2 regions of the Aminobacterium mobile DSM 12262 genome follow, and region 2 is predicted to be linked to the other one. Evidence: predicted binding sites of a transcription regulator. Region 2 holds the regulator's gene; the other holds the start of a gene.
What was found. The regulator HrcA, encoded in region 2, represses chaperone genes, less so after heat shock. The targets are predictions, from matches to a motif close to TTAGCACTCNNTNNNANNGAGTGCTAA.
Positions count from the first base shown of each region.

Region 1 (4,428 bases), on a different contig from region 2:
CCTATCTGACCGCTCCTAAAGGGGGCTTTTTATAACAACTTATTGGAGTGGAAAACTTACTCCTAGTACATTCCCTCCATACCACCCATTCCTGCTCCACCAGGCATAGGAGCAGCGCTCTTGGGTTCTGGCTTGTCAGCCACAATAGCCTCTGTGGTGAGAACCATGGCAGCAATAGAACCAGCATTCTGAAGGGCACTTCTCGTTACTTTTACAGGGTCGATAATGCCGGCCTCAATCATATCCACATACTCGCCAGTAGCTGCGTCAAGTCCCTGACCTGCTTTTAGACCGCGAACTTTCTCTACCACCACATCACCCTGATACCCTGCGTTCTGGGCGATCAAATGAAGAGGTGCCGTGAGAGCATTGAGAATAATCGTTCCACCAGTTTTCACATCACCTTCAAGGTTCCCTATAAACTTATCAAGAGAAGAAATGCAGTTGATGATAGCAACTCCGCCGCCAGCTACAATGCCTTCTTCGACAGCTGCTCTTGTTGCATTCAACGCATCCTCTATACGATGCTTCAGTTCTTTCTGCTCCGTCTCTGTAGCTGAACCGACCTGAACAACGGCTACGCCACCCACAAGTTTGGCAAGACGTTCCTGAAGTTTCTCTTTATCGTACTCAGAAGTGGATTCCTCAAGCTCTTTTCGAATCTGAGCTGCGCGTTTGCGGATCTCTTCAGAGGAACCAGCACCTTCTACAATAGTGGTCTCCTCTTTTGTGATACGAATCTTTTTAGCTTTACCAAGCATAGAGATGTCAGCGCTTTCAAGTTTAATGCCCAGATCTTCGCTCACAACCTGGCCACCAGTCACAATGGCAATATCGTTCAGCATTGCCTTGCGACGCTCGCCAAAGCCAGGAGCCTTAACGGCAGCTATCTGCATGACACCTCTCAGCTTATTCACAACTAGAGTGGCAAGGGCTTCTCCTTCCACATCCTCAGCAATGATCAGAAGAGGCTTTCCAGTCTGGACAACTTTTTCAAGAACAGGAAGAAGATCTTTAATGTTGCTTACCTTGCCATCATGAATCAAGATATACGCATCATCAAAAGCAACTTCCATTCTCTCAGGATCAGTGATCATGTAAGGGCTAATGTACCCCTTATCAAACTGAAGTCCTTCTACCATCTCAAGAGTCGTTCCTACAGTCTGGCTATCTTCCACAGTAATGACGCCATCCTGTCCCACTTTCTCCATGGCTTCAGCAATAAGCTGTCCAACAGCAAAATCATTAGCAGAGATAGCGGCAACCTGAGCAATCTTATCTCGATTTTTCACGGGAATAGCCATCTTCTTCAGTTCGTCCACTACAAAATCAATGGCCTTTTCAATTCCCTGGCGCATCAACATGCCATTAGCACCAGCTGCTACGTTTTTCATTCCCTCACGGATAATGGCTCGGGCAAGTACTGTAGCTGTAGTGGTACCGTCACCAGCTACATCATTGGTCTTAGAAGCAACTTCTTTGACCAGCTGTGCCCCTGTGTTCTCGAAAGGATCCTCAAGGTCTATTTCTTTTGCAATGGTAACACCATCGTTCGTAATAGTAGGGGATCCAAATTTTTTCTCCAAAACTACATTGCGCCCCTTAGGCCCAAGGGTCACACCAACTGTATCGGCTACTTTATCAATACCACGCAACATAGCATGGCGTGCATCTTCATTAAAAGTAAGGATCTTCGCCATTTTTACATTCCTCCTTAGTTATCTCGTCTCTTATTTCTCTACAATAGCAAGAACGTCTCGCTCACTGAAGATCACAAACTCTTCTCCGTCAAGCTTAATCTCAGTACCGGCATATTTGCTGAATATGATACGGTCACCAACTTTAACTTCCAATGGAAGCTTCTGTCCGTTCTCAAGCACTTTCCCAGTTCCAATAGCTATAACTTCCCCTTCCTGGGGTTTCTCTTTGGCAGTATCTGGAAGAACGATGCCTCCCTTGGTTTTTTCTTCCTGATTGATGACCTTAACAACGAGACGATCACCAAGCGGTTTTAAGTTCATTCGAAAATCCCTCCTTGAAATATTATCCTTTAAGATGTTAGCACTCCTTCGTGTCGAGTGCTAACTGAACGGTTTAAATATTAATTCTCATGCTTTTTTATCTCAAGGATAAATAATCATAAATAATAGAGTTTATACCTATAAATACAATACTATCTCTTTATATCTCTCTTTTTATCAGTTTTTGATACTCATCACTACGAAAGCAGGTGCCAAGAAGGGTTAGGAGCAAGAGAAAGATCTGAAATATTCCCTCGCTGAAAGCTATTATATCCAGCAGCAGCTATCATAACGGCATTATCAGTACATCTAATCACAGGCGGGATAAATACTTCCCAATATTTCCTCTTCAATAACTCTTTTCTGAGACCCTTGTTAGCAGCTACTCCTCCTGATATAGCTATTTTCTGAATCCCCGTCACTTCAGTGGCCCGTTCCAGTTTGGAAACTAACGCCGTAACAGCCGCTCGCTGGAAAGAGGCACAAATATCTGCAACAGGTAGATCTGTCTTGCTTTTTTGCAACTCATTTACTGTCCAAAGTACCGCCGTTTTCAAACCACTAAAACTAAAAGCAATTTCATTACTGCCTTTAAGAGGAACAGGAAAACGAAAAGCCTCTGGATTTCCTTGTTGTGCCAGCCTATCAATAACAGGCCCCCCAGGATATCCGAGGCCTAAGAGTTTTGCAACCTTATCATAAGCCTCTCCAGCGGCATCATCTCTTGTTTCTCCGAGAAGCTGATATTGACCCCAATCTTCTACAAGTATAATTTCAGTATGCCCCCCAGAAACGATGAGACAGATAAAAGGAGGAAGAAGATCTTCAGAAGCCACTACATTAGCAAAGAGATGGCCTTCCAGATGATTAACTCCTAATAGAGGTACTCCCCATGATTGGGCAAAGGCCTTAGCTGTCATGACTCCAACCATGAGCGATCCCATGAGTCCCGGACCTGCGGTAACTGCTATCAGGGAAAGTTCTGAAGCAGGAGAACTAATTCCAGCTTGGCTAAAGGCCGCCTGTATAAGGGGTAAAATCGCTTCGAGATGCATTCTCGATGCAAATTCCGGAACAACACCTCCAAAAGGGGCATGTTCTTTGATCTGGCTTGAAATAAAATCTGCTTTAACATTACGTTGCCCCTCTAGAACAGAAACAGCCGTATCGTCACAGCTACTCTCTATTCCCAAGGTCAAAAAATTAGAATTCACTATTGTCACCTCTTTGGGACGGCAAAGACTTCCGAATCCTTTCCACAGACTACAGTTATATTCTGTCCTTTTTTTACGTATTTCCCCGGGACGGAAAAAGCTAAAGTTCCCGTAGTATCTGGAGGAATGTCCCCTACTATCATAAAATCTTTGCTCGTTAAAACATCTTCATCTTTTATTACGTAATCACCGATCTGTAACATTTTGGGCTCAAAATTCCATCGTTTTTGAGTTTTATAACGCATAGCAAAGAGAGCCCTTCCCTTCAAATCTTTACTGCTAAAATGGCTAGCATGCCATTTTAGCCACTCAGGAGCCTGGGGATCAGAGACCAGAGCCTTAGAGAGGGTTCCATCAATATATACGAGGGCAACTTGCGCCCTGGCCCCTATGACCATATCTCCCAAAACTTCACCTTCAATCCAGAAGGAAACGGTTCGCTCATCCATGAGCTGCTGCAACTCTTTTGCTTCTGCAATACAAGAGCAAGAAGAAATTAAAGTGAATCCACATATCACGAGTAAAAACAACTTTAATGATCTATTTTTTGTCATCCATGTTCTCTCCTCTGAAGGAACGTTTTTTAGAGAAAGCCCCCATAAGCCATCCCCATTCTTTAAAACTAAAGAACCATGTACAGCCTCCATATACCACTGCTCCAATAATGAAAACTGCTAAAATCCAGATACCTTTCATGGGAAGAGAAGCTCCAACTGGGTAGAGTAAAAATTTCCGGTATTGCCAAACAGCACCAGACATAATAGCTAAAATTCCTACTATTCGGCCGCTCCATTGTACGGTAAAGATATGAAGAGGTTTTTCCATAACTTTCGAAAGTAAATATCCACCTACAATAGCTGAGACCGTAAACCCGAGAGAAGTAGCAAGAGCAAGCCCTGAAAACCCCATGGGTTTGATTAGGAGAAGACAGAATATAATATTGAATACCACGCTGGAAGCTGTGACCATTAAAGCTGCCCGAGGGCTGCTCTGAGCATAAAGTCCCCGCAAAAAAATGGTAGTACAAGCCATGCCGGGTAACCCCCAAGCGTACATTGCAAGAGCCTTACCAGTGGCATGCCAGGCCCAACTATCAAAAGCACCTCGATAAAAAAGAAAATTAACAACTTCGTCGGAGACAAGAATCAGTCCCACTGTTACCGGAAGTACTATAAAAAGAGCAAAACGAACGG
Region 1 is NZ_JAFZ01000002.1:225,080-229,507, forward strand. Features, by position in the region: gene groL (chaperonin GroEL) at 63-1,700, opposite strand; gene groES (co-chaperone GroES) at 1,731-2,021, opposite strand; gene tsaD (tRNA (adenosine(37)-N6)-threonylcarbamoyltransferase complex transferase subunit TsaD) at 2,219-3,235, opposite strand; gene K360_RS10745 (hypothetical protein) at 3,241-3,789, opposite strand; gene murJ (murein biosynthesis integral membrane protein MurJ) at 3,776-4,428, opposite strand, start outside.
Region 1: the regulator HrcA is predicted to act here: its motif matches at 2,059-2,085, upstream of groES (co-chaperone GroES).

Region 2 (4,428 bases):
CTTCAGTCTTTTTAAACTCTGCTACCATCCATTCCACTATGCGATTATCCCAATCATCACCGCCAAGGCGGTTATCACCAGAAGTAGCGAGAACTTCGTATACTCCTTCGCCTACGTCAAGAATGGAAACATCAAAAGTTCCCCCGCCAAGGTCAAAAACAAGAATTTTACTCTCTCCCTGTTTATTATCACCATAGGCTAAACACGCTGCAGTAGGCTCATTAATAATACGAAGAACTTCAAGACCAGCAATAGTTCCTGCATCTTTCGTAGCTTGACGCTGAGCATCGGTAAAGTAGGCGGGCACGGTAATAACTGCTTTTGTTACTGGCTCGCCTAAATAATCTTCTGCGTCTCTTTTAAGTTTCTGTAGAACCATGGCCGATATTTCTTGGGGTGTATATGCTTTACCGTCAATTTTTACTGTTTCCTCAGACCCCATATCTCTTTTGATAGACATAATCGTATGGTCAGCATTAACTATGGCTTGTCGTTTCGCAAGCTGTCCTACAAGACGCTCTCCATCTTTTGTAAAAGCCACGACAGAAGGAGTCGTCCGAGCTCCCTCCGCATTGGGAATAATAGTTACGTTATCTCCCTCTTTAACAGCTATACAGCTATTTGTTGTTCCGAGGTCTATACCAACTACCTTTGACATTCCTATCACCTCTATAAAATAAAAAGAATCAATTTAAGATATTTCTATGCCTTAGACTGATCGTCTTCGTTTACAATATCTTTTTCACACTCTTGAGCTTTTTGGGGTTCTACGTATTTTCCAACCTTTACTCGAGATGGGCGAATAACCTTATCTGCCATTTTATAGCCCCGTTGTAGTTCAAAAACCACGATGCCATCTTTTTCCGGTTCTTCCACTGGCTCTATACCTACTGCTTCATGAAAACTTGGAGAAAAAGGCTCTCCTTCAGCCAGTATTTCTGAGACTCCCACTTTCTCTAACACCGACAAAAACTGCCGCCGGACCATAGATACTCCTTCTCGAATATTCTGTTCTTCTGTATTGTCAGGTTGTGCCAAAGCTCTGTCGAGATTATCTAGAACTGGTAGCAGCTGCATTACCAAATCTTCTTCCGCGAGGCGGATATACCTTTCACGTTCTCGTTCCACTCTATTTTTATAGTTATAAAAATCTGCACGAGCAGATGCAGCAGCGGTACGAAGGATCTCGTTTTCTTTTTTTACTTCTTCTATAACCTTTTCCAATTCCTTTTTTTCCTGAATCAGCACCTCAAGAACCTCCTGCCCTGCTTCCTCCATTTTTCCCTCAGGTGGAGCTTCCTGTCCCTGCTGACAGTTCGTTTCACGACACATTTCCTGTTCTTCTCGGGCCATGGAATCGAACCTCCTTATATTAATCGACGTTTTCTTCTTCCAGATCTGCCATCATGGCTTCGAGAATGGAAATCGTTTTTTCATAATCCATTCTCATCGGTCCAATTACACCTAAAACTGTTCTTCGACCGCGCTTTCTTGAAGGAACCATCAATATGGAACACTCTTGCATTTCCTCTTCCGGGTTTTCATCTCCAATGGAAATATTAACGCCGCGTTCAAGAGAACAACGATCTACAACCTCTGCCAGAGAAGATTCCTCTTCCAGCAGAGAGAGAACAGCCTGAAGTTTACTTATATCTTGAAAATCAGGGAGGTTGAGGATATGCTGCGCCCCCCCTGTAAATAGCCTATAGTTATACTTCTGCAACATCCCGTCTATTTGTATAATGGCTTCTGAACACGCATCAGAAAATCTTTCAAGGCCCTCTATAACATAAGAATAGAGGACTTCCCGCACTTCTGACCACGGATGTCCAACACATATCATATTGATACGACGAGCCAACTCCTCAAGGGAATCCTGAGATAAATCACATGGCAAAGCCACTATATTATGGTGAACAAGGCCACCTTTAAGTACCATAATTACAAGAACCGTATTTCCGCCAAGACGAACAAAATCCACATGTTGAATTTCCACTTCATGAAGGGAGGATATAGCAGCAACACCCACATAGTTTGTTACCCGCCCCAGAAGTTGGGAGACATAGGATAAAAGAGATTCGATGCCTTGCTTCTGTTCTCGAATGCCATCTTTCCAATACTCAAATCCAACCGGAGGGACTCTTCTTCGATGTAGAATAGAATCGACATAAAGTCGGTAAGCCCTTGATGTGGGAAGGCGTCCTGCCGATGTGTGAGGTTGATAGAAATAGCCCATCAGCTCAAGATCGTACATTTCATTACGTATCGTAGCCGCACTGCAACCTTTTAAATACTTACGGGCAATAGTACGAGATCCTGCCGGTTCCCCAGTCTGAATATATTCATACACAACGGCTAAAACGATCTCTAGTTGCCGTTCGGTAAGCACGAACCTCCCCTCCTTTTTTCAATGTATTAGCACTCTCTCTTGTTGAGTGCTAATCTATCCATTTACAGAAGGTAGATTATCAATCCTTAGAATTATTGTCAAGACTGGTCAATCTTTTTATTTCATTATTTCTCTGATATATAATGATAACATTCATTAATATGATACAAGAGAAAGAAGAGTGAGAATCATGGCTACTGATCGAGAACACACGACTATAATTTTAGCTAGACACGGTGAATGTCAAGGTAATCGAGAAGAGAGATTTCGCGGCCGTGTGGACTATCCTCTCAACGAAAGGGGGCTGGAACAGGCAGAAGATTTAGGCAAAGCCATCGCCCCCATGGTTCCCGACTTTATTTATACAAGCCCTCTGCTACGAGCCAAACAAACGGCTACAGCCATCGCCAGAGCATGTAGCCATAAACATCTTTTTGAATGCGAAGGCCTAAACAATATTAATTTCAGTTTTTGGGAAGGGCGCCTTAAAAAAGAAATCGCTCTAGAGTACCCGAGTGACTGGGAAACATGGCTCACCTATCCAGAAAAGTTGCGCCTTTTCGGAGCAGAAACCTTACAAGAAGTGCAAGGCAGGGCATTACGTGCTCTTAAAGAACTGGTTGAAAAACATTACGGAGACACTATAGTCGTTGTCTCTCATCGTACTGTGCTGAAACCCCTTATAGCCGGCTGTCTCAATATTCCTGAACCCTACTTCTGGAAAACCCATATGGACACCGCATCCTATAGCATCTTGACATATGACTATCAAAGAGGATACGGCCTCTTCTCTCTGAACCAAACTGCTCACTTGAAAAAAGTCTCCACTGAATGGATTTAGTCTCTTTCTTGACCTCCTCACAGAGAGGTCTTATTATCTTTGTGCTCTTATATCATTTCATTAGGTATCTAAGAAAGGGATAATACAAGTGACTATATATTCTGTGCACGTTCATTCCAATAGCGAGCTCATATCTCTCATACATAAAATTGGAGCAGATCCCCGCTCGGCTGCATATTTTTTGCCAAAGCGAGAAATTTTGCCCATTTGGGTTTCCCAAGTAGATTTTCGGGCAGCAGCCTATGTAAAGCAGGAACTCTTGGCTCGTGGCGGTGATGCTATCGTCCATAAAAATGTTATTGACGGGCGAACCGAAAAAAGCGATGTGCTTCTTCTGGGGACAGAGGGCCAATATAAAGCGCTGCTTCTGAAACTGAAAGCCCTCTCTTGCTGGGGCCTTGACCAATTACGTGAAGAACTCAGCAACACATTCAAAGCTATGGCACAACGCTCTTGGAATCTCTCCTTGCCTCGTCATCGAACCCTGTCTCTTGGCGGTGGTGAAACAAAAGTAATGGGGATTCTCAACATCACCCCCGATTCTTTTTATAGCGAAAGTCGACTTTCTACAGCAGATGAAGCTGTAAAACGAGCCCGTCAAATGCTAGAGGCAGGAGCTGATATTCTCGACATAGGAGCGGAATCCACCCGCCCCGGCTCAGATCCCATTTCTGCCACGGAAGAGCAAGATCGTCTTATACCCGCCCTCTCCGCCGTTAGGAAGGAGTTTCAAGACGCTGTTATTTCTGTCGATACATATAGAGGGGAGACAGCCCGAATAGCGTCGGATTGTGGCGCTGATATAATAAATGATGTGTCTGGTTTTACACTTGACCAAGATATGTTCTCAGCAACTGTTCAAACCGATCTTGTCTATGTGCTCTCCCATATACAAGGAATACCTAAAACCATGCAAAACAACCCTGTATACTGCGATGTAATTGGAGAGTCTATCGACTATTTTCACCAGCGCCTTCATATGCTAGCAGAAGCAGGAGTCGCTCCTGACAGAATTATTATTGATCCAGGGATCGGTTTTGGAAAAAGGCTCGAAGATAATATGCGGGTATTAAAGTTTATCCAATCATATAGGAGTCTTGGGCGTCCTATTTTGGTCGGTCATTCCAGAAAAGGCTTTATACGAACTCTACTTGAAACAGAAGACACGACGTCCCGTCTCTATGGAACTTTAGCCGTT
Region 2 is NZ_JAFZ01000001.1:743,233-747,660, reverse strand. Features, by position in the region: gene dnaK (molecular chaperone DnaK) at 1-658, opposite strand, end outside; gene K360_RS10450 (nucleotide exchange factor GrpE) at 703-1,353, opposite strand; gene hrcA (heat-inducible transcriptional repressor HrcA) at 1,373-2,389, opposite strand; gene K360_RS0103565 (histidine phosphatase family protein) at 2,580-3,230, shown strand; gene folP (dihydropteroate synthase) at 3,319-4,428, shown strand, end outside.